3 regions of the Sinorhizobium garamanticum genome follow, and region 1 is predicted to be linked to each of the others. Evidence: riboswitches for the same ligand, from Rfam matches in the RefSeq annotation. Region 1 holds a riboswitch; each other region holds the start of a gene.
The links. Region 1 has a riboswitch for cobalamin ahead of bluB (5,6-dimethylbenzimidazole synthase). Riboswitches for the same ligand answer to the same signal wherever they lie in the genome.

Region 1 (7,205 bases):
ATCCGGTGCTCGACGACATTCTCGAGTGCCTGGTGGAAAAGGAGATGAGCACGGAGGAAATCGTCGCCCGCGGACATGACGAACCAACCGTCCATCGCGTCGAGCATCTGCTCTACATCGCCGAATACAAGCGCCGCCAGTCGGCTCCTGGCGTGAAGATCACCAAGAAGAACTTCGGTCGCGACCGGCGCTATCCGATTACAAATCGCTTCCGTGACAGGGGGTAGTTATGCGCAGCTCGGTGGAGATCTTCGACGTCGGCAGCGGCGAGACGCGTATAGTCTGGCAGACGGAGCGGTTGGTCGAGGCGCCGAATTGGTCGCCGGATGGACGCTATCTGGTCATCAACGGCGACGGCCGGCTTTATCGTCTTGCGCTCGACGGTTCCGAACCGATTGAGATCGACACCGGCTTTGCCCGTCAGTGCAACAACGACCACGGCATTTCCCCGGATGGCCAAACGCTCGTCATCAGCGACAAAAGCGAATTCGGCAAGTCGGCGATTTATGTCCTGCCGATCGGGGGCGGTGTGCCCCGTTTGGTAACGCCTAATCTGCCGTCCTACTGGCACGGCTGGTCGCCGGACGGGCGGACACTTGCCTATTGCGGTATCCGCGATCAGGTCTTCGACATCTACACGATCCCGGTCGATGGCGGCGAGGAGCGCCGCCTGACCCACGGCGAAGGGCGCAATGACGGGCCGGATTGGTCGCCGGACGGACATTGGATCTATTTCAGTTCGAGCCGCACCGGCCGGATGCAGATCTGGCGGATTCGCCCAGACGGAAGCGATGTGCAACGCATCACCGACAGCCCCTATGGCGACTGGTTTCCGCATCCCTCGCCAGATGGCCGGCACTTGCTGGTGCTCTCCTATGACGGCGATGTCTTCGATCACCCGCGCGACCTTGACGTCAGGCTTCGCCTGATGGATCCGGAAGGCGGCAATGCGCGGGTGCTGTTCGAGCTCTTCGGCGGGCAGGGGACGATGAATGTCCCGAACTGGTCGCCGACGGCCGAGGCATTTGCGTTCGTGCGATATAAGCCTGAGTGACTCCTTCGCAGCGTGGACGCCGCCTAGCTGCGGCGTCAGCCAGCCGGCAGTTTGTAAGGCGTGATCACTTCGACCGCGGAAAGGCGTTGGCTTCCGGAGCCAGCGATTGCTTCTTCTTCGCATAATGGTGCGAAATGCCGTATGCAAGTGCGGTCGAGTTGATGGAAGGCGGCAAGCACGCAGCTCTCTACAGCGCCGCGCCTCTTGTCAAAGGACGCTGTGGCACTTTGAATTGCTGCATGTTTTATCCTTAAATCGGCTGCAATCTAAGGAAGTATGCAGTAGGAGGAGAAGCCGATGAAGACCGACAACACGGCGAGGAGGCGTATCGGACGCGTTTGGCTGACGGAGGATTCCTGCAACATCGAGGCGTTCCGCGCAGAGGTCGAACGCCGCACCAATCCGGCCGACTATCCGCATGCGGCCGATTGCCAGAAGAACGTCCTGTTCTATGACAGCGCCAGCCTCGTCGCCGATTGCAGGACGGATGACGGCCGGCGCGCGGCGCTGGCGGAGATTTGCGAGGTCCTGGCCGAAGGACCGGGCGTCGCGGTATTCAAGCGCGCCTTCGCCGATACGAGCGTTATCGACGAGGCAAGCCTAATCTTCGACGAGATCATCGAGGAGCAACACCGCACAAACAGCGGCGGCGGCGACCATTTCGCCAAGCCCGGCGCCAACGACCGCATCTGGAATTCACTGGAGAAACATTGCCTGCGCTCTCCTGAAAATTTCGCGGCCTACTACGCCAACGCGGTCGTCGCGCTCGTCAGCGAAGCATGGCTCGGGCCGAGCTACCAGATGACGGCGCAGGTCAACCGCGTCAATTCGGGCGGCGCGGCACAGTCGGCGCACCGGGACTATCACCTCGGCTTCCAGACATCGGCGATCATCGAGCAATATCCGGCACATGTGCACAAGCTCTCGCCAGTCCTGACGCTGCAAGGCGCCGTTGCCCATTGCGACATGCCGCTCGAAAGCGGGCCGACCTTGTTCCTGCCCTACAGCCAGAGCTATGTGCCGGGCTATCTCGCGCTGAACAGGCCGGAGTTCAAAGCATATTTCGACGAGAATCACGTTCAGCTTCCGCTGGAGAGGGGCGATGCGGTGTTTTTCAACCCGGCGCTCTTCCATGCGGCCGGCACCAATCGCTCAAAAGACATAAAGCGCGTCGCAAATCTCCTCCAGGTCTCTTCCGCCTTTGGACGCGCGATGGAAACGGTCGATCGAGAGCGAATGTGCGCGGTGCTCTATCCGGCGCTGAAGGCCCTTGCCGCGGACGGAAGGCTCTCGGCCGGCGAGATTGCCAACGCGATTGCTTGCTGCGCCGAAGGCTATTCGTTCCCGACCAATCTCGATCGCGACCCGCCGCTCGGCGGCCTGGCGCCGAAGACGCAGGCACAACTGATGCATGCAGCGCTAGCGGCCGATTGGGAGACCAAAGCCTTCGTGGAAGCACTGGCCGCGCAGGCGGAGAAAAAGAGAAGCTGAGTAACGCCACGATGCTCCCGACGCTTCGAATGCGGGGGCTTGAAACCGCAATAAAGGAGGAGATTCATGAGCAGGAATTATGGCCGTCTCGATGGCAAGATCGCTATCGTGACAGGCGGCACGCAAGGGCTCGGCGCGACGGTCGCGGCGCTCTTTGCCGAACGGGGCGCGACCGGCATCGTCATCTGCGGGCGCAACGCCGCCAAGGGCGAGGCAAAAGCAGCCGAGATCGGCAAGGCGACCGGCACCAAGGTGGTTTACGTGGCGGCCGATCTCGAGCGGGTCGAGGATGCCCGCAAGGTTGTTGCGGCTTGTGACAGTGAATTCGGCCGGGTGGACGCGCTGGTCAATGCCGCGGCCATCACCGACCGCGGCACGATCCTCGACACCACGCCGGAACTCTTCGACCGCATGTTCGCGGTCAACGTGCGCGCGCCCTTCTTCCTGATGCAGGAAGCGGTGAAGGTAATGCGGCGCGAGAAGACTGAGGGCACGATCGTCAATATCGGCTCGATGTCGGCCAAAGCGGGACAGCCCTTCATTGCCGCCTATTGCGCGTCGAAGGGCGCCCTGGAGACGCTGACCAAGAACACGGCCTATGCGCTTCTGCGCAATCGCATCCGCGTCAACGGCCTCAACATCGGCTGGATGGCGTCGGAAGGAGAGGATCGGATCCAGCGCGAATATCATGACGCGCCGGCGGACTGGCTCGAAAAGGCGGCGGCCGACCAGCCTTTCGGCCGCCTTGTCGATCCGGCCGAAGTCGGACGCGCCTGCGCCTATCTCTCCTCGGCGGAATCCGGCCTGATGACCGGTTCGGTGATCTGCTTCGACCAATCGATCTGGGGCGCCTATGACGGCTCCCCGCATCCGGCGGCGCCACTCTGACGCGGCGGCGGTTCTCCATGCCGTGCGAAGGCTTGGGGCAAGGCGAGCCGTTCGGCTCGTCTTGCCTTTCGCCGGTGGCTGTGCCCATATGCGGCCGTCAGGTGCCCGCCACGGCGGGAGAATCGGGAAGCCGGTGCAAGTCCGGAACGTGCCCAACGCTGTGATGGGGACGGTAGCGCGAAGAGAAATTCTGAGTTTCACTCAGAACATTGCCACTGAATCTTCAAGTGATTTGGGAAGGCTGCGCGACCGGATGAACCAGAGTCAGAAGACCGGCCTGGCGAGATAGACCGGCCCCGCGCGGACGGCGGGAGGTTGTGCATTGTTGGGGATCGAACGATGCTGCCTGACCCGAGCGGCTGCCTGACGGCGGCCGGAGCCTTTTCGCCGGACGAGCGTGCCGCCGTCTACCGCGCCATTGAAACACGCCGCGACGTGCGTGACGAATTCCTTCCCGATCCGCTGCCGGACGATCTCATCACCCGTCTGCTTGGTGCCGCCCACCAGGCGCCGTCGGTCGGCTTCATGCAGCCCTGGAACTTCGTGCTCGTCCGTCAGAAGGAGACGCGAGAGAAGGTCTGGAGGGCGTTCCAGCGCGCCAACGAGGAGGCGGCGCTGATGTTCTCTGGCGAGAAACAGGCGCAATACCGCTCGCTGAAACTTGAAGGTATTCACAAGGCACCGCTCAGCATCTGCGTCACCTGCGATCGCACGCGCGGTGGAGCGGTCGTGCTCGGACGGACGCACAATCCGCAGATGGATGTCTATTCGACCGTCTGTGCGGTCCAGAACCTCTGGCTCGCCGCACGCGCCGAAGGTGTCGGCGTCGGCTGGGTCAGCATTTTCCACGAGCAGGAGATCAAGTCGATCCTCGGCATACCCGAGCACATCGAAATCGTCGCCTGGCTCTGCCTTGGTTTCGTCGATCGGCTCTATCAGCAGCCGGAACTCGCAGTAAAGGGATGGCGTCAGCGCCTGCCGCTCGAGGACCTTGTCTTCGAGGAATCGTGGGGCGACCAGAAATGATGAATCGCCTCAATTCAGATGGAAGATCTGTACTGCCTACTGCATGTTTCCTTAAATCGTAGCTGATTTAAGGATAAAAACACGCAGCAATTCAAAGTGCTACAGCGTCCTTTGCGCGTCTGATAAGACGCGCGGCTGTAGAGAGCATGCGGGCAGGTCGGTAGCGCGATATTTCTGTGGCAGATGGCCTCAATTGTCCTGGATCGGCTGGTAGCCCGGGCCGAGCGGATGCTTCAGGTCGATCGCGCTTTTCTCTTGCGGCAGGAATGCCGGGCCGACGACACGAACCTTGCTTTTCGCGGGGTCGTAGGGCCTCTCCCGCACGGGCTTTGCTTGTGCTGATTCCGCAGCCGGCTTCCGGTCGCCATTGATCGTGATGACCGACGGTTCGCTTCCTGTCGTCGCCTTGCCGGCATTTTGGTTGACAGCACCATTCGGGATCCGGCAGCCGCAAACCCCTGGCGTACCGACCCCGCGCGCCCGGTAGGCAAATGCCGTAGGCAGCTCGGTATAGGGCCTTCCGGTCAAGGCCGAGACCATCTGGTCGCTCTCTTCCGTGGCGAGGACGTGGTAGTAGAGTTCCGTCTGCGCATCAGGGCAACGTGCCTGACAAAGCTCGGCGTCCCGCGCGAAATCCGCCGGGGTCGCATTTGACGAGATCGGGAAAAAGGCCCCGTCGCAGGTGCGCACGCACATTGTCCTGAGGCTGCCCATGGGCTCCTCGTGCAGCAACGGAAAGTCCTGCATCTCGGTGTCGTCACTCAGCAACGGATAATCTTCGCTGTCCGGCGGAAGATCCCTGAGGATATTGCGATGGAGCTCGGGATCATCGACCGCCACGCTGGCGAACTCGTCCTGCTCGTCGACTGGATCCGGGAACTCGTTGGCCTCGTCATAGCAGCCGTTCAGTTCCAAGGCCGCGAGAATGCGCCGGCGCGTGTCACCCGTGTCGACCGATATCAACGAGCGGCGGTGCGCCTTGAGCCTTTGAAGGTTATCCTCCATGCGGGCGATGGTCTCATCCAGTGCCGCGCATGCCCCGTCGTTGTCGCCACCAATGACGACCACACTACCGGTGCTGCACTCCATCCGGCGTCGCTCGTTCTTCGCCCGACGGAGCTCGATGTTCTGGCGGGAGACGGCACCGGTGAAATCGCGCAGATTGGCCGTCGGGGTTACGACCGTAGAAAGATCGGTCAGCCGTGCATTCAGGCGTTCACAAACGGTCGAGGCCGACGCGCCGCCAGCCATCGCCAGCAGCGCCGGGAGCAAGGCGACCGCCGCACATCTGAGCTTCCGGGACACGAAACTCCGGGACACTGGCGCTTGTCTCTTCTGCTTTGGCGCGCGATCCCTTCTTCGAGGACATTCACGACCGCCAACTCCTGTTTCTCCCACATCATAGGGCCTTGACGTAACAGCGCAACGTCAAGGCGAAGTTTTGGGTTAACATGGCAAACAGCAAGCGACGGAAGGGCCCGGGCCGCGAACGCGGCCCGGGCAAGAAAGCGTCAAGCCGCCCGTGCTGTTTCGAGCGACATCGGGCGCTCGAGCACGGTGCCCTCGATCGCGGCGACCTGCTTCATCGTTTCGAGCAGCTCTCTGGTCACTTCCCACGCCACGGCCACGGCGAAGACGGAGCCTATCCGGTGCGGGTCGCCAATGCGTTCCCCGGGGCAACCCATCCGACGGAACATCCTTTCCAGGAAGACGTCGGTGACCGTGACGATATGGCTGATGCCGGAGGCAAGGCCGAGCTCGCCGACGCCACACATGAGTTCCGCAGCGGCCACCGTCACCTGATTAGACGAGCGATCCTGCGAAATATCCGGGTCGATGCAGAAGCGGCTCGATTCCCACACGGAGGCGCTGCGGATCTCGGGGTTGTCGCCAAGCAGGATCGGAAACGTGTCGTCCAGCATATTCGGCCCGAGGGTCGGCAAAAGCCGCAGCGATCCGCGCAACTTTCCGGTATCCGGCGAGTACGACATCACATAGAGGGGGTTCGCCTTGTCGTAGTGGTCGATTTCCCACTCGCCGTCCGTCTTCACGTCCCATTTGAGGAAGTCATGGAACACGCGCTTGCGCAGCCGGAACATTTCGTCGATGGCCCGCGGGTGCTGTCCGCGAGCGTTGCCGTTCAGAATCCTGATCATCTTTCGCTCCATCGTTTTTGCGCGATGGGCAGATGCTGTCAGGCTCAACTGACACATGTAACTGTCTATAGTGACAGTTTAAAAGCAGATTTTTTCCTACTAAATTTGCGGGGCTTTTTTCAGCGGGGCGACGGTAATGGTTAATTTGACCCGTCAGATGGTGGGGATCAGGGCGTGGCGAACCGCCTGCGCCACGGCTTGCGTATTGGAGACGACATTCAACTTGCGACGCGCATTGGTCATGAAGAAGCGCACGGTACGCTCGGAGATGCCGAGAATCGTGGCGATCTCCCAATAGCTCTTGCCGGCCGCCGACCAGGTCAGTACCTCGGTTTCGCGGCCCGTCAGCCGCATGTCGCGCTCATCGATCGCGCCGGCCATGGCCGCATGTTCCAACATCGATGCGTGGAAGAGGTTGGCGGCCAACTGGAAGTCACGCAGATGGCAGCGCCGGTAGATGGACCATTCTGCAGGCGACATATTGGCGTTGATGGCAAGAAGCGCCATGCGTCCGGCGGGTGATGGAAGCGGCAGCGCGACGCCTTCGGTCGAAAGCCCGATTTCCTCCGCGGCATGAAAGAGCGGTTCGC
Region 2 (7,205 bases), 1.1 Mb from region 1:
CGGTTTCTGTGCCGGCGACATGCTCTCGCGCATGTGCCACAGCGCCTTGCGCTGCGCCTCGCTCGTCGCGATGACGGCGTTTTCGACAAGTCCATCGCTGATGCCCGCCTCGAGCACGCCCTGCATCATGCGCTCTGCACTTTCGGCGGAATCCGAGGTGGAGATATCGATTAACGCGTACCAGGGATGGACCGTTGGCATCGGATCGCGCACGCCGGGAATATGTCCCGTGGTGAATTCGATACCTATTCTCGGCATCAGCTCGAAGCCCGTCAGAGCCGGGCCGCAGAGGCTCGAAGCCCGGTCGAAAAGGGCAAGCGCATCCTCGACGCTGTTAAGGCCGGCAAATGCTACCTGATGGCCAAGCGGCTTCGGGAATAGTTTCAAGACGGCGCCGGTGATGACGCCGAGCGTTCCTTCTGCGCCGATAAAGAGATCTCGAAGATCGTAGCCGGTGTTGTCCTTTTTCAACCGCCGCAATCCGTCCCAGATTTCGCCGGTCGGCAGCACGACCTCCAGCCCCAGGCAGAGCTGGCGCATATTGCCGTAGGCGAGCACGGCCGTGCCGCCGGCATTGGTCGAGAGATTGCCGCCGATCCGGGCGGATCCTTCAGAGCCGAGCGACAGCGGAAAGAGGCGCCCATTATCGTCCGCCGCCTTCTGGATATCGGCAAGGATGCAGCCGGCATCGGCCACGATGATGTTGCCGACGGGATCGATGTCGCGGATGCGGTTCAGCCGCTCGAGCGAAAGAACCATGTCGGCTTTTCCCTCGCGGGGAATCTGGCCGGCCACATGTCCGGTATTGCCGCCCTGCGGGACGATCGCGGTACGCGTTTGGCTTGCCAGGCGCATAATGCGCGAGACTTCATCAACGGAGCCTGGCCTGAGGACGAGCGGCGTGGTGCCGTGATAGAGCCCGCGCGATTCGACGAGATAAGGCGCGGTTTCCGCCGGGCTGCTGAGTGCATGGCCGCTGCCGACGATATCGATGAAAGAGGCGATCAGTTCGGGAGAAAGTATGGTCGTCATGATCGTTCCCTCGTTTTCCTGCGAATTGTTCAGCCTCTAGAGCGGGATGAGGAAAAGTGTGCACGGTTTTCCGCCCGCATCCCGCTCTAACTTATTAGAATCGATCCCGTTTATGATTTTGGGTCGATTGGACGCAAAATCATCGTGATCGAGGCGCTGCCGCCCGCTGCAGGCGATCGATAATTGCTTCCCCGAGACCTTCTTCCGGAACGCGCCCGAAGGCTATCGTCCGAGCGCCGCTTGCATCCGCTCGCTTCATGTAGTCGAAGAGGTTGGCGGCCGCCTCGCGAAGGTTGCCGTGGGGGCTCAGGTCCAGCACGATCGTCGCTTCGCCCTCGCCGGGAAGCGACCTGCCGCCGAAGCGGATCAACGCCTCTCCCGCCCGCACTTCCTCAGCATTCAACCTTACGGCTGCACCCGGCGCGTAATGCGACGCAAGCATGCCGGGCGCCTCGATCGTCGCGCCAGCGTTTTCGGGCCGCACGACCTCGCGCCCGGTCAGTTTCTCGATCTCACCGGCGTCCAACCCGCCGGGCCTGAGGAGCCGCAGCGTGCCGTCTTCAACCTTGATGATCGTCGACTCCAGGCCGATTTCAGCCGGGCCGGCGTCGAGGATGAGTTTCAGCTTGGAGCCGAGGTCGGCTTGCACATGGGCTGCGCTGGTCGGGCTGATCCTGCCGGACGTGTTGGCACTCGGCGCTGCAAGCGGGTGTCCGAAGTGAGCAATCACCTGCCGTGAAAAGCCGTCGGGCATGCGAATGCCAAGCGTGTCGAGGCCGGCCGAAGCAAGTGCATGGACGGTGCTTTCCGGCCGTTGCGGCAGGATAAGAGTTAGAGGCCCCGGCCAGAAGGCCTCCGCAAGCCGGCGCGAGATCGGGTCGAACGTTACGTGCGCCTCGGCCATCGCCATATCCGAGACATGGCAGATCAGCGGATTGAAACGGGGCCGGCCCTTCATCTCGTAAATGCGGCTGATCGCGTCGGGGTTTGTCGCGTCCGCCGCAAGGCCGTAAACCGTCTCCGTCGGGATCGCGACCGGCTCGCCCTGGGAAAGAACGGCGCAGGCTTGCCCGATCGCCCGGTCCGGCTCTGTGCGTGTGTCGATGATTTCGGCCATGGCGGTCCCGTTTGCCCTTTCCGACGCTTCCTTAACGGACGTGCCGGCAAAACAGAACGATTTTCTTCGTCAATGCATGTCGCCCGAACGTGTGCAGCAGTTTTGGGACAACGGCATGCATAAAAGCAAGGACCGCATGTCGCCCAAAGTGTGCAGCGGTTTGGGATGACGACATGCGTAAAAGAGATGCCGACCAAGCTTGGGTCAGAGACTGCGAATGATCTGGCGCAGCGCGTCGTCCCGTGCACCCAGCATCAGGACGTTCTTCAGCGCTACCTTCGGGTCCTGCGTCCGGAAGATCAGGCCGTTGCCCCGTACATTGCGGTTGATGACCATCTGCCCTTCGTCTCCGCCGGGCTCGATGGCCACGGCGAAGTACATACGCGAATAACGCCGCTGTATTCGATCGAAGAAATGGGTCTCGTCACCGAGATCGGAGAAGAAGTTCGCGAAATAGAAGGCCCAGGTGATGTCGTGAGAAGGCTCGAGATGCGTTTTCGCGGCGGTCACATGGCAGTAGCCGAGATGCGGACTGTTCGGCAGCGTGCGGTGAAAGATCATCCTCGGAAACTGGATCGATGCATGGAAAGCGTTGAGCCGCTTGTGGGTGGTCTCTCCGGCCGCCGCCAGTTTCCGCCCCGTGCGCTCGGCGACTTCCTCATGTGTCAGATAGCGCCGCTGCTCGGCTACCCAGTGCCGTCGGCGGTCGATCCGTCCGGTTCGGAGGAACTCCGCATGTGGTGTGGTCCTCGGCGCCGGCAGCGAGGCTCTCGGGGCGGCGTCATAATATCTGAGCTTTGCCATTAGCGTCGGCGCCATCCTGCACGCGAAAAGAAGTGATCCGTCTCGGAATGCTAGCCCCTCACGGTTAACAGATGATTTTTCAAACGCATTCGTCGATGGCGCTCGCTCGGGACGATGTCGCAAAATGGCCGGTCCACTTCGTGCCGGAGATGGCGCTGCCGAAAAAATCGCCAATTGCTTAAATTTTCCACTATCACATTGTTTATAATGAATAATCTTGATGGCTGCTTCGCGATTGAACACGAGAATATCGTGTCGTCTTTCCGGAAGCGGATGTCGTCAATCGGCAAATGGAAAGACACTGCGCGCGCTTAGATATGAACACTCAAGGTGCCGCTCCAGGGAGGGCGGAGAATTGGGAAGCCGGTCAGATCCCGGCGCTGCCCCCGCAACGGTGGTGGAGCGAAAGCCACGGCAAAAGGCCACTGGACGGTGTGTCCGGGAAGGCGCCGGGCGGGTCCCTCTGGGGCCGCTCCAGAGCCCGGAAACCAGCCTTGGGACGAAAATCGACCGTAACTGGTTGCGGCGGGCAGCCGGATCGGAGCCTTTGACGCGCCGGCATCATTGTCGGCGTCGGTTCCTGTCCTGCCTCTCCGAACTGATGAACGAGGACAGGACATGGACATTCAGAACGATATGCTGCGCCGGCTCACAAACCGCCGTGAGGGCTATAGCCTCGACCGGGCCTTCTATACCGACCCGGATTATTACCGGCAAGACCTCGAGCACATCTGGTACAGGGACTGGCTTTTCATCGGCCACGACTGCGAAATTCCGAAAGCCGGGAACTACTTTACCGTTCAGGTCGGCGACTATCCGATCGTTGTCGTCCGCGACCGGCAGGGAACGATCCGGGCGCTCCACAATTCCTGCCGCCACCGCGGCTCGCGCGTCTGCACGCAGCACAAGGGCTCATCGGCCAAGCTCGTCTGTCCCTATCATCAGTGGACCTACGAACTGGACGGCAAGCTGCTTTTCGCGCGGCAGATGCCCGAAGGCTTCGACCCGGCTCAGCACAGCCTGAAGCCTGTCCATTGCGAAACGGTTGGCGGCTACATCTTCATCAGCCTCGCCGACCAGCCGATGGACTTCCAGCCGTTCCGTGAAACGGCCGCAGCCTACCTCGCGCCGCATCGCCTTGGCGAAACCAAGGTCGCCTATGAGAGCACGATCGTCGAAAAGGGCAATTGGAAGCTTGTCTGGGAGAATAACCGCGAGTGCTATCATTGCGCTGCCAACCATCCGGAGCTTTGCCGCACCTACCCGGAAGCCCCGACGGTGACCGGTGTCCAGGGTGCGATGGATGATCCGGAGATCGGCTCCCATTGGGAAAGGTGCGAGGCAGCGGGGCTTCCGAGCACCTTCAGGATTGCGCCGACCGGCCAGTTCCGGATGACGCGGATGCCGCTGATCAACGGGGCTGAGAGCTACACCATGTCCGGACACGCGGCGGTCCGCAAACAGCTTTCCGCGGGCGTCAGCGAGCGCGGGATCGGCACGCTCTTGCTCTTCCATTACCCGACCACCTGGAACCATGTGCTCGGCGATCACGCGATCACCTTCCGCGTGCTGCCGCTCGGGCCGGAACTGACGCAGGTCACCACCAAATGGCTGGTCAGCAAGGATGCCGTCGAAGGTGTCGACTACACCATCGAGGATCTCATCCACGTCTGGACCGAGACCAACGACCAGGATCGCCAGATCGTCGAGGAAAACGCCTTTGGCGTCCGCTCGCCGGCCTATGAGCCAGGCCCGTATTCGGCCGAGCACGAGGGCGGCGTGATGCAGTTCGTCGAATGGTACTGCAACTTCATGCAGAGCCGGCTGCAGGGCGACGTAGCTCCTCTCTCGCGGGTGGCATAACCATGGAAATGGGCTCTTCCTTCCGCCATTTCGATGAGTTGCACCCGTGGATCGATCGGCAGCATATGCTTGAATGCATATCGTCCGTGGTCGAGACCACGGACGTGATGACCTTCACCTTCCGCTCGGACAAACCTGCCTGGTTCCGTTATCTGCCGGGGCAGTTCGTCACGCTGGAACTGCCCGTCGGCGATGAACCGGTGATGCGCACCTACACGCTGTCATCCTCGCCATCCCGTCCGCTCTCGGTTGCCGTTACCGTCAAGGCGCAGCCGGACAGCATCGGCACGCGCTGGATGTTCGACAATCTGAAACCGGGCATGAGGCTGAAGGCGCTCGGGCCGCTCGGGGATTTCAGCTTCGTTCGCCATCCGGGTGAGAAATACTTATTTGTCTCGGCCGGCTCGGGTGTCACGCCGATGATGTCGATGACGCGGTGGATGGCGGACTGCGCGCCCGACACGGACGTCACCTTCATTTCCTGCGCGCGCCGGCCGGAGGATCTCCTGTTTCGCTCCGAACTGGAGGTTCTCGCCCGGCAAATGCGGCGGCTCAATCTCGGGTTTCTCGTCGAAGGTCATGAGGCGCGCCACGGCTGGCACGGGCTGCGTGGTCGCATCGATGCGACGAAATTGCCTCTGCTCGCGCCGGACTTCCTGGAGAGGACGGTGTTTTGCTGCGGGCCTGAACCCTTCATGCGCGGCGTCAGGGAGATGCTGAAGGGCGCCGGCTTCGATATGGTGCGCTATCACGAAGAGAGCTTCCAGCCTGCCGCTGCACCGGCGGCCGAGGAGCTTGCGGTGCGCGCCGGACCCGGCGCCGGGGCCTCGGCGGAGGCGGCGCGGGTAACCTTCACCATGAGCGGCAAGGACGTGACGGTCGTGCCAGGTCAAACCATCCTGCAGGCGGCCCGCGCCAACGGCGTCCGGATCGGCGCTGCCTGCGAGGGCGGCATCTGCGGTACATGCCGGGTGATGAAGGTCGCCGGCGATGTCGAGATGAATCACAATGGCGGCATTCTCGATGACGAGATCGAGGAAGGCTACATCCTTGCCTGTTGCTCGCGGCCGCTCGGCGACGTGCAGATCGAGGCGTAAGGGCCGCGGCTTCCTGGAACGGGGCCTTAGCGCCGCTCCGCCTGGTGGGGCAGGTGTGCTTCGGCTGCTTTTACGGCAATCGAGCCGGTAACGGTCATGTCGACGCCGCTGCCGGACTTGCTTGCGGCCGTCGCGCGGCTGACGAGGAAGGCAGGCCGATCGAGGGAGACAACCGCCTTGGCGCTGGCCGCCGGCGCCGTCCCGCGCGTCGCCGAGGCGACAACGGTCAACACCGGCGGTTTCTCGGGCAGCAGGGCGCCCTGTGCCCAGACGGCCTTTAGCGCGGAGGCCGACATGGCGGCGACGTTGACGTCGATATCGTTAAGCGTGCCGGGCACCCGGTAGGGGCAGCGCCGCTTGCCACAATTGTGCGAAGAGGAGAACTGCCAGAGGGCGTAGCTGTCCCAGTTCCCCATCGGAAAGACCGTGCGGATGTCCGGCTTATAGCGGGCGTACCAGAGCGGAAGACGCGACAACAGCCGGTGCTTGTAACGGTTGGCGGCGATGTATTTCGCGGTGATGTGGTTGGTGTAGAGGATCGGGTAGCGGCCGGTGCGGGCCCTGATATGCCCGGCGAAGATGGCGGCGTCCTCCAGCGACATGAATTTTTCCGGATCGATCCCCTCGAGGTCGAGGACCATCACCTCGTCGTCACGGGGATCGGCATAGTCGAGGAAATGGTTGGCCTGATCGACAGGATTTCCGGGCCGGGCCAGATGATAGGCGCCCCAGAGCAGCCCGTGCGAGCGGGCGATCATTCGGCGCGTCTGGTAGAGTTCGCGGCTGACGGCGTACTTGCGCCACATCGTCTTGCAATGGGCGACCGTATCGCCGCCATGATCTCCGGTGCAGGAAAAACTTTCGGGCAGGCCGTCGGAGGCTTTCGCGATGAAGCCGACGATGCGCTTGTCCTTCAGCATCGCTTCCCAGTCGATGCTGTTCAATTCATAGGCATCGACGATGATGGCGTTCTGCCGCTGCTTCCAGGGTTCGAGATCACGCGCGTGAACATGCACCGCCGCGAAGGTCAGGCCCATAAGGGCCGCCAGGCGCAAGATCATCCCCCAGATCGAGAGTCCCCGCTTTTCCATTCTCTGAGATTGCCGACATTAGCGTTAAAAGGTCGTAAATCTCAGCCCCCTGTCGATCCTGCGCGAGACGATCGCTCCTGTACACCGACCTCCAGCAGAAGCGTCATGCGCAAGTTCGGCTTTGGATTGTGGCCGATCTGACCGGCAAAATCCTTGCCGAGGCGGTTTTCATCCCGCCATCCGTCCACTAAGTGTTGCGAT
Region 3 (7,205 bases), 870 kb from region 1:
GCCATTCGCGATGCCGAAATGCGCAAGACGGCGAGCGACTACTTTGAGAACACCCGTCGGGCCATTGCGCTCCAGCGCACGCATGCAGAGGAAAATCCCGGCGCGTTCGCCGGCTATTGCCGCGATCTCTGGGGCTTCAGCGACTGCCACGCGCCGAAAGGTCGATTGCGGCTTCGTGACGGCCGCTGGCAGCGGATGCTCGGCTACGCGGCACGCGGCGCGCCCTTCGGCGCCGACGACGGTACGCTCGTGCCCTGGGCGCCGCTCGCATGCCTGCCTTTCGAGCCTCAGGCCAGCCTTGACGGCCTCAGCCATATGCTTTCCCGTTATCCGGCGCTGCTGAGCGAGGACCGCCTTCCGGGTGGCTTCAACCCCAGCCTGCCGGGCGAGGGTGCAGAGGGTTGGATTGACGACAGGATCGTCGGGCTTGACCAAGGCCTTTCGGTCATGATGATCGAGAACTGGAGAAGCGGATTGCTCTGGGACATCACGCGCAGCATTCCTGCCTTTTGCCGCGGACTGCGCCGGGCCGGTTTCGAGGGCGGCTGGCTGTCGGCGGGTGGCCTGCAAATCTGAGCGCGACGGAGGCGGGATGGAGAATGCGCGGGAGAAGGGAAACGCCGCGGGCGAGGGGGAACTGAGGGCCGCCGTCGCCTGGCTCGAGGCCGCGTTTCCCGAGGTTGCCTGCTCGCTGGCGCCGGTCGAGAACGTGCAGCTTCCATCGGCGTTCTGGGCCGAGGGGTCGCCCGACGTGGAGACTTGTCTTTCCTACCAGGAGCGCTTCGGCGCGGGGATGGACGACAAGGTGCGGGCGGCGCATCTCATTGCCTTTTATAGCCATCAACTCAGCCTCGCAGCCGCCGCCATCTATCTCTGCAGCGGTCGTGTTCCGGATGTTGCGGGGTTGCGCTTCGAGCAACACGCGCGTCCGCTCAAAGGAGGCGTCGTCGATGCCCGACGATTTCATTTCTACATGGGACTGAGGCAAGTCTCCGCAAGCGACCCCGAGGATGCCGACGCGCTTTTTCACGATCTCTTTGTTGCTCATCTGAAGCCGGTGATCGCACTCTTGAAGCGGCGCTGTGGCCTGTCGCTGCGCGCGCAATGGCGGCTCGCTGCCGACAGTGTCGCAGGCGCCTTTCTCGAAGTCGGACGGCGGCGCGGAACAGAGGCGGAGGCGATCGCGCAGGCGCTCGCGATCGTCAGGCGTTCGGGGTCGCCGCTCCATTCCGATGCGCTTTGCTACGAGATGATCGAAGTCGCCGCGGCGGGCGGGAAAAATCTTTCGCGGATCTACAGGATGCGCGGCGGGTGCTGCCTCTACTACCGCACGGACGGCGGCAGCTATTGCGACAGCTGCGTATTGCTCGAGCCTGATGCCCGACGCGAGCGATTGCGGGCGCATTTGTTGGAGGCTGCTCGCGATCAAATAGGGTGAGTGTTCGGGGCCCTTGTTCGCGGGACGTTCGCCTTCTCCCCGCGAGCGGGGAGAAAAGATTCGCGGCGGCGCCTTGATCCGGTCTCCGTTAGTGCGCGTTGACGAACCGGTCGTTGATGAAGCCGGAAATCACCCCGAGTACGAGCCAGAAGGCAAGGGTGGTCGCAAGCGCGGCGACGGCGAACTCCGCGCCAAGGACGGCGGGCACGTTGCTGGAGATGTCGAGCGGCTGCGGCGCGCCATAGATCTGCGGTGCGGCGATGAGCGCGAGACCCACGACCTTGGCGACCAGTTCGCGGCGCAGCGCCAGCAGATAGAGGCCAACTGCCGAAAGCAGCGCGGTCGCAGCCCACCAGACCTGGCGGTCGCCGAGTTCGGCCGCCGGGAAGCCCGGCAGCTCGGGAGGGAGCCCGATCGCTGGCAGCAAGTGGACGGCAAGCCATCCGAAGGCGCCCCAGAGCGCCCCGTTCGCGAGCGTGATCGGATAGCCGATCACGAGGCTGACGCCGGCAAGCAGCAGCGAAAATCCGGCGCCTGTCACGAGATTGGCGAGAAGCGTGCCGGAGAAGCGGCTCAGGCCGAACATGATGCCGCCTTCCTCGTGCTCGCCCTCATGCTCATGTGCATAGGCCGGCGTGACCGGCGAGAGCGCGGAAAGCGCCGCGCCAAGCGGCGAAGCGCCGATCAGCGACGAATGCTGGTCGTGGCCAACGGCTGCGGGCTCCTGCGTTGCCGGCTGATCCGCCGCCGGCGCTTCGCCCTCATATTTCTCGGCGTGCAGGATCAACGGCACGACGCGCATTTCCTGTGCGGCGGTCATGAAGACGCCGGCAATCAGCCCGGCCACGATGGCGGCCAGAAGTGTCTTGACGATCATTGTCGGTTTTCCTCAATCCGGCGTGCGGCTGCTCGGGAGCGCGGCGCGTCATTCAAGACGCGCGAACGCTGCGCAAGGGCCTCAGCCGGCGCCATTTCCGGTTTCCGTGGATGCAAAACGCCGGCGGAGCACGCCGGAGCGCATGCCAAACGGCAACTCCGCCCGCGTGCTATCCGCCGGAGGAACGATCCGCTTTTGTTCGAGATGGAACGCCAGGTGCGTTCCATGGCATCGATCAGTGGCAGGGGAAGCCGTAGGAATGGCGGGTGTCGTGCGCCGTATCGTGCAGAACGGCCGAATTCGCGAGGCCGGCACCGAAGACGAGGAAGGCGCCGATCAACAGGGCGGAGATGCCCGCGACCAGGCGATCGTTAAGGGAGAGCGAAATGCTCGAAGCTGTAGACGTAGCCATGACAACCTCCGTGATGGCGTTGGGACGTTTCCCGGGTTGGGCACTATGCCCGCATCGCTTGGCAGGTTTCCTGGCTCACGGCGTCAGGTGGTCTTCACCAAGGATTTGCCTCGCCTTCCCAGGATCGAACCGCCCTCTCGCGGTCTTTCCCAGTGGCTTCTTCCGGATCGCTCCGGAACAGCAAATTCACGCCGCTCTACAGTCGCGGGGTCGGCCGTGATTGAGATGCCCAGTTTGGGTCCATCCGTCACGTTCCCGTTTACTCCCGGAACGCGTTCGTTTTCCGGGAACCAATCGATCCCCGATGATTAGGGTCGGCCTCGGGCGATGTCAATTGAACTTGCGGCTTCTGACGTTGCATCCGCGACAAATTCACGAAGGATCATGTGCTTAAAGGCGGCGACGATGCGGTCGCCCTCCGGCCTGTCGACCGAGACTGCGAGCCGCATCGTGCATTCGCCAAGATGCATGATGAGGAAGGCGGCATCGTCGATCCTTTGGCGCGGCGTTTCCGGCTGAACCCTTGCCCAGGTTTCGGCAAGCAAGCGTCCATTGGCCCGGCTTTCGGCGAGTTCGATCTTGCGCAGGGTTCTGTCCGCCTGCATCGCCGACCAGACGTCGCGCATCACCGGCTCGGCGAGAAACATGTCGTAGTAAGTGTCGAAGAGCGCCGAAAAGGCGCTGCGCAACTCGGCGAGGGTAGTGACTTTAGCGAACTCGCTCGCGATGCAGTCCCGGCTGGCGGCATTGTAGCGTTCGGCAAGGGTGCGCACGATCGCCGCCTTGTCGGGAAAGTACTGATAGAGCGAACCGATGGAAATACCGGCCGTCTCCGCGACCTCGCTCATGCGCATGGCGTCGCTGCCTTTTTCCTCGATCAGCCCGGTGGCGCAGGAAAGGATGTGCTCGACGCGCTCGCGGCTGCGCTTCTGGCTCGGCGTGCGGCGCAGGCTTGGTTGCCCTTCCGTTGGCCCGACGGCCGGAGTTTGCTTGTCAATCATGAGTATCACTCACATTTTGCTTGACTCGCAAAATACGAGGATTTATCACATTTGCAAATATGAGGTTTACTCATATTTTATCCAGCAGTTCCGGCTGCAGCCGATACTGGAGTGTTGTGCGATGGTTGCCCTGATACCCGCTCTGGCTTTCGCCGCTATCATCGGATCCGGCCTGATGGCCGGCCTGTTCTTCATCTTCTCGGTGTGCATCATGCAGGCCCTGTCGCGGTTGCCGCCCGAGCAAGGGATTGCCGCGATGAACGCCATCAATGAGGTGATCCAGAATCCGCTCTTTCTCACCGCCTTCATGGGAACGGCGCTTCTGGGGCTGATTCTCGTCGGCGCTGCCTTCTTTTCTGGAGGGCAGGGCAGCTGGTTGCTTGCGGCCGGCGGCCTTGCCTATGTAGTCGGAACGCTGCTGGTGACGATGGTCTTCAATGTGCCGTTGAACGATGCGCTTGCGGCGGCTTCGGGTGAGGCAGCCCGCGAGATCTGGCAGAAGCAATACCTGACCGATTGGGTCTGGTGGAATCACGTCCGGACCGTCACCTCGATTGGAGCGCTGGCGCTCTTCGTGCTCGGCTTCGCGCGGAGCTAGATCGGCTCCGATTTAGGGAAGCATGCGGTAGCCCGCCAGCCGTAGGGCCGGTCTCTCCAAGGCGTCAGCGTCCGGTGTAATGCGCCTCGCGCCGTTCTTTCCAGGCTAGAAGTCCCTCGGCGAGATCATGGCTTGGCACCATGTGCGCGAATTGTTCGCTTTCGTTCAGCAGGCCTTCGCCGATCGTCATGTTGAGACCGCGCGTGACCGCGGTGATGATCGCGGCGGCCGCAAGGGGCGAGTGTCGCGTGATGCGGAGAGCCAGGGCGCGGGCGGAAGCGATGAGGTCGTCGTGCGGCACGATCTTGTTGACGAGTCCCAGCTCGAGCGCTTGGCTCGCGGAAAATTCGTCTCCTGTGAGAAGCAGTTCGAGCGCGCGCTTGCGGCCGGCGAGGCGCGGTAGGCGCTGGGTGCCGCCGAAGGTCGGCGGCATGGCAAGCTTGATCTCCGGCTTGGCAAAGCGCGCCCGGTCGCTGGCGATCGCGAGATGCACGGCTTCGGTGATCTCGCAGCCGCCGCCATAGGCAAGGCCGTTGACGGCCGCGATGACCGGCTTCGGAAAGGCTTCCAGCCGAGCGGTGAGCCTTTGTCCGCGCCGCACGAAATCGCGGACGGCTGCATTTGCCCCCTGCGCTACGCTTCTGGAAAACTCGCGAATGTCGCCGCCGGCCGAAAAGGCGCGTTCTCCGGCGCCAGTGAGGATGACCACCTGGACGGTGTCGTCCACTTCGATCAGGTCGAGGAGGGAAAGAAGCCGATCAATCATTTCGTAGCTCAACGCGTTCAGCTTTTCCGGCCGGTTGAGGGTGAGCAGCGCGACGCCGTCGGCAGCATCGAAAAGGACTGTGTCGGACATGGCGATCTCCGTGGTGTTGACGAGAGGAGGCTAGGCGAGCGATAAGCAAAAGTATATTCACTAGTCGGTATACATGACCATGGCAGCTGCTTCCTCCACCCGCGACCGTATCGTTTCTGCCGCAGCCAAGCTTTTCTATGCGGAGGGCATACGCGCCGTCAGCGTCGACGCAGTGGCGGAAGCGGCCGGCGTCACGAAGCGCACGCTCTACTATCATTTCGACAGCAAGGACGATCTGATCGCCGCCTATCTCGATGGCCGCGACCAGCCGAACCTCAAGCTCTTCCAGAAATGGTTTGCCGAGACGGAGGGCGATGTGACGGCGAAGGTGGAGGGCATCTTTCGCAATCTCGCCCGCGCCGCCCGACACCCGAAATGGAAGGGCTGCGGCTTTCTGCGCACGTCCGCCGAACTCGCGAATATGCCGGGGCATCCTGCGATGCGCATCGGGGCAGCGCATAAGAAGAAATTCGAGAACTGGCTACGGCAGAGCCTCGAAGAGGAGGGGATCGATGGCGCAGACGTGCTTGTGCGTCAGGTTCGGCTGCTCCTCGACGGAAGCTTCGCCGTCGTTTTGCTCCATCGTGATCCGAGCTATATGGAGACGGCGGGAATGGCGGCGGCATCGCTGATCAGAAGCGCGCTGTCCAACCGGTGACGAAATGCTGGCCAAATGGAGGAGAGCATGACAGTCCGACGCATCGTGCCCAATCTTCAGACGTCCGATCCGCCGCGTGCGCGCGCCTTTTATGCCGACCTGCTCGGCCTCGAGGTGGTGATGGATCACGGCTGGATCCTTACCTTCGCGGCGAAGGGAGGCTCAGCTATGCCCCAGGTGAGCTTCGCCATCGAGGGTGGATCGGGAACGCCGGTACCGGCGCTCTCGATCGAAGTGGATGACGTAGATGAGATCTATCGACGCGCGAAGCACGCCGGTACGGAAATCGTCTACGATATCACTGATGAGCCTTGGGGCGTGCGCCGATTCTTTCTACGCGACCCGTTCGGCAACATCGTCAATATCCTGTCGCATTCAGCGGAGCTCAAATCGCGCCCGCCTGGATAAAGCGCTCACACGGTCGTCAATGCATTCGCGACGTCTGCGACGAGATCGTCCGGATGCTCGATGCCGATCGACAGGCGAATCGTGGATTCTAGTACGCCGATCCGCTGGCGCACCTCGATCGGCACGCCCGAATGCGTCATCGCGGCCGGATGGCTCGCAAGCGACTCCGTGCCGCCGAGGCTGACGGCCAGCTTGAAGATCTGCAGCGCGTTCAGGAAGCGGAAGGCGGCGTCCTGCCCGCCGGCGATGTCGAAGGAGAAGGTCGAACCGGCGCCGGTCGACTGGGCGGCGAAAACGCGCCCAACGGGTGAGGCCTCGTCGTGGAAGGGGAGGTAATGGATCCGTTCAACCTTCGGATGGTCACGCAGGAACTCGGCGACGATGCGGGCATTCTCGTTCGCCTTGTGCATGCGGACGGCCAGCGTTTCCAGCGAGCGGCCGAGCATCCAGCAGGAGTGCGGATCAAGCTGTGTGCCGATCGCACCGCGCAGCGCCTTGATCTGCTTTATGATCACCTTCGGGCCAAGCACCGCACCGGCGATAAGGTCGGAATGGCCCCCGATATATTTGGTCAGCGAATAAAGGGAGACGTCGGCGCCGTGGTCGATCGGATGCTGGAAGACCGGGCCGAGCAGCGTGTTATCGCAAACGACGATCGGACGGTGCCCCTGTCTTTCGCCGATCATGTCGGCAACGCGGCGTATTAAGGCGATATCGACGAGGCTATTGGTCGGGTTGGCGGGCGTCTCGATGAGGATGACGGCGACGCGTCCCTTTGTCATCGCCTCTTCCGCCGCTTTCCTGACGGCCGCGTCGTCGACCCCGTCGGCGAAACCGACTGCCGAGACGTTGAGATTGAGGAAGGTTTTGGCGAGCAGCGTTTCGGTGCCGCCGTAAAGTGGTTGCGAATGCAGGATGGAGTCTCCCGGGCGCACGAAGGCGAGCAGCGTCGTCGCG

Region 2: it holds a riboswitch for cobalamin, as region 1 does, so the genes downstream of both, PZN02_RS01645 (aromatic ring-hydroxylating oxygenase subunit alpha) here and bluB (5,6-dimethylbenzimidazole synthase) in region 1, are expected to answer to the same signal.
Region 3: it holds a riboswitch for cobalamin, as region 1 does, so the genes downstream of both, PZN02_RS12030 (CbtB domain-containing protein) here and bluB (5,6-dimethylbenzimidazole synthase) in region 1, are expected to answer to the same signal.

What each region holds. Positions count from the first base shown of each region.
Region 1 is NZ_CP120373.1:3,454,644-3,461,848, forward strand. Features, by position in the region: gene PZN02_RS16290 (NAD+ synthase) at 1-227, shown strand, start outside; gene PZN02_RS16295 (TolB family protein) at 230-1,054, shown strand; gene PZN02_RS16300 (phytanoyl-CoA dioxygenase family protein) at 1,352-2,545, shown strand; gene PZN02_RS16305 (SDR family oxidoreductase) at 2,612-3,433, shown strand; cobalamin riboswitch at 3,516-3,728, shown strand; gene bluB (5,6-dimethylbenzimidazole synthase) at 3,773-4,459, shown strand; gene PZN02_RS16315 (DUF2865 domain-containing protein) at 4,649-5,710, opposite strand; gene PZN02_RS16320 (acyl-homoserine-lactone synthase) at 5,971-6,615, opposite strand; gene PZN02_RS16325 (helix-turn-helix transcriptional regulator) at 6,769-7,205, opposite strand, start outside.
Region 2 is NZ_CP120373.1:329,558-336,762, reverse strand. Features, by position in the region: gene PZN02_RS01660 (FAD-binding oxidoreductase) at 1-1,032, opposite strand, end outside; gene PZN02_RS01655 (L-threonylcarbamoyladenylate synthase) at 1,172-2,149, opposite strand; gene PZN02_RS01650 (DUF6656 family protein) at 2,354-2,953, opposite strand; cobalamin riboswitch at 3,265-3,464, shown strand; gene PZN02_RS01645 (aromatic ring-hydroxylating oxygenase subunit alpha) at 3,572-4,816, shown strand; gene PZN02_RS01640 (FAD-binding oxidoreductase) at 4,819-5,913, shown strand; gene PZN02_RS01635 (glycoside hydrolase family 25 protein) at 5,940-7,004, opposite strand.
Region 3 is NZ_CP120373.1:2,580,600-2,587,804, forward strand. Features, by position in the region: gene PZN02_RS12015 (glucoamylase family protein) at 1-576, shown strand, start outside; gene PZN02_RS12020 (ferric iron reductase) at 593-1,438, shown strand; gene PZN02_RS12025 (CbtA family protein) at 1,527-2,315, opposite strand; gene PZN02_RS12030 (CbtB domain-containing protein) at 2,551-2,727, opposite strand; cobalamin riboswitch at 2,771-3,037, opposite strand; gene PZN02_RS12035 (TetR/AcrR family transcriptional regulator) at 3,036-3,728, opposite strand; gene PZN02_RS12040 (anthrone oxygenase family protein) at 3,850-4,326, shown strand; gene PZN02_RS12045 (crotonase/enoyl-CoA hydratase family protein) at 4,391-5,182, opposite strand; gene PZN02_RS12050 (TetR/AcrR family transcriptional regulator) at 5,262-5,840, shown strand; gene PZN02_RS12055 (VOC family protein) at 5,868-6,248, shown strand; gene PZN02_RS12060 (cystathionine gamma-synthase family protein) at 6,254-7,205, opposite strand, start outside.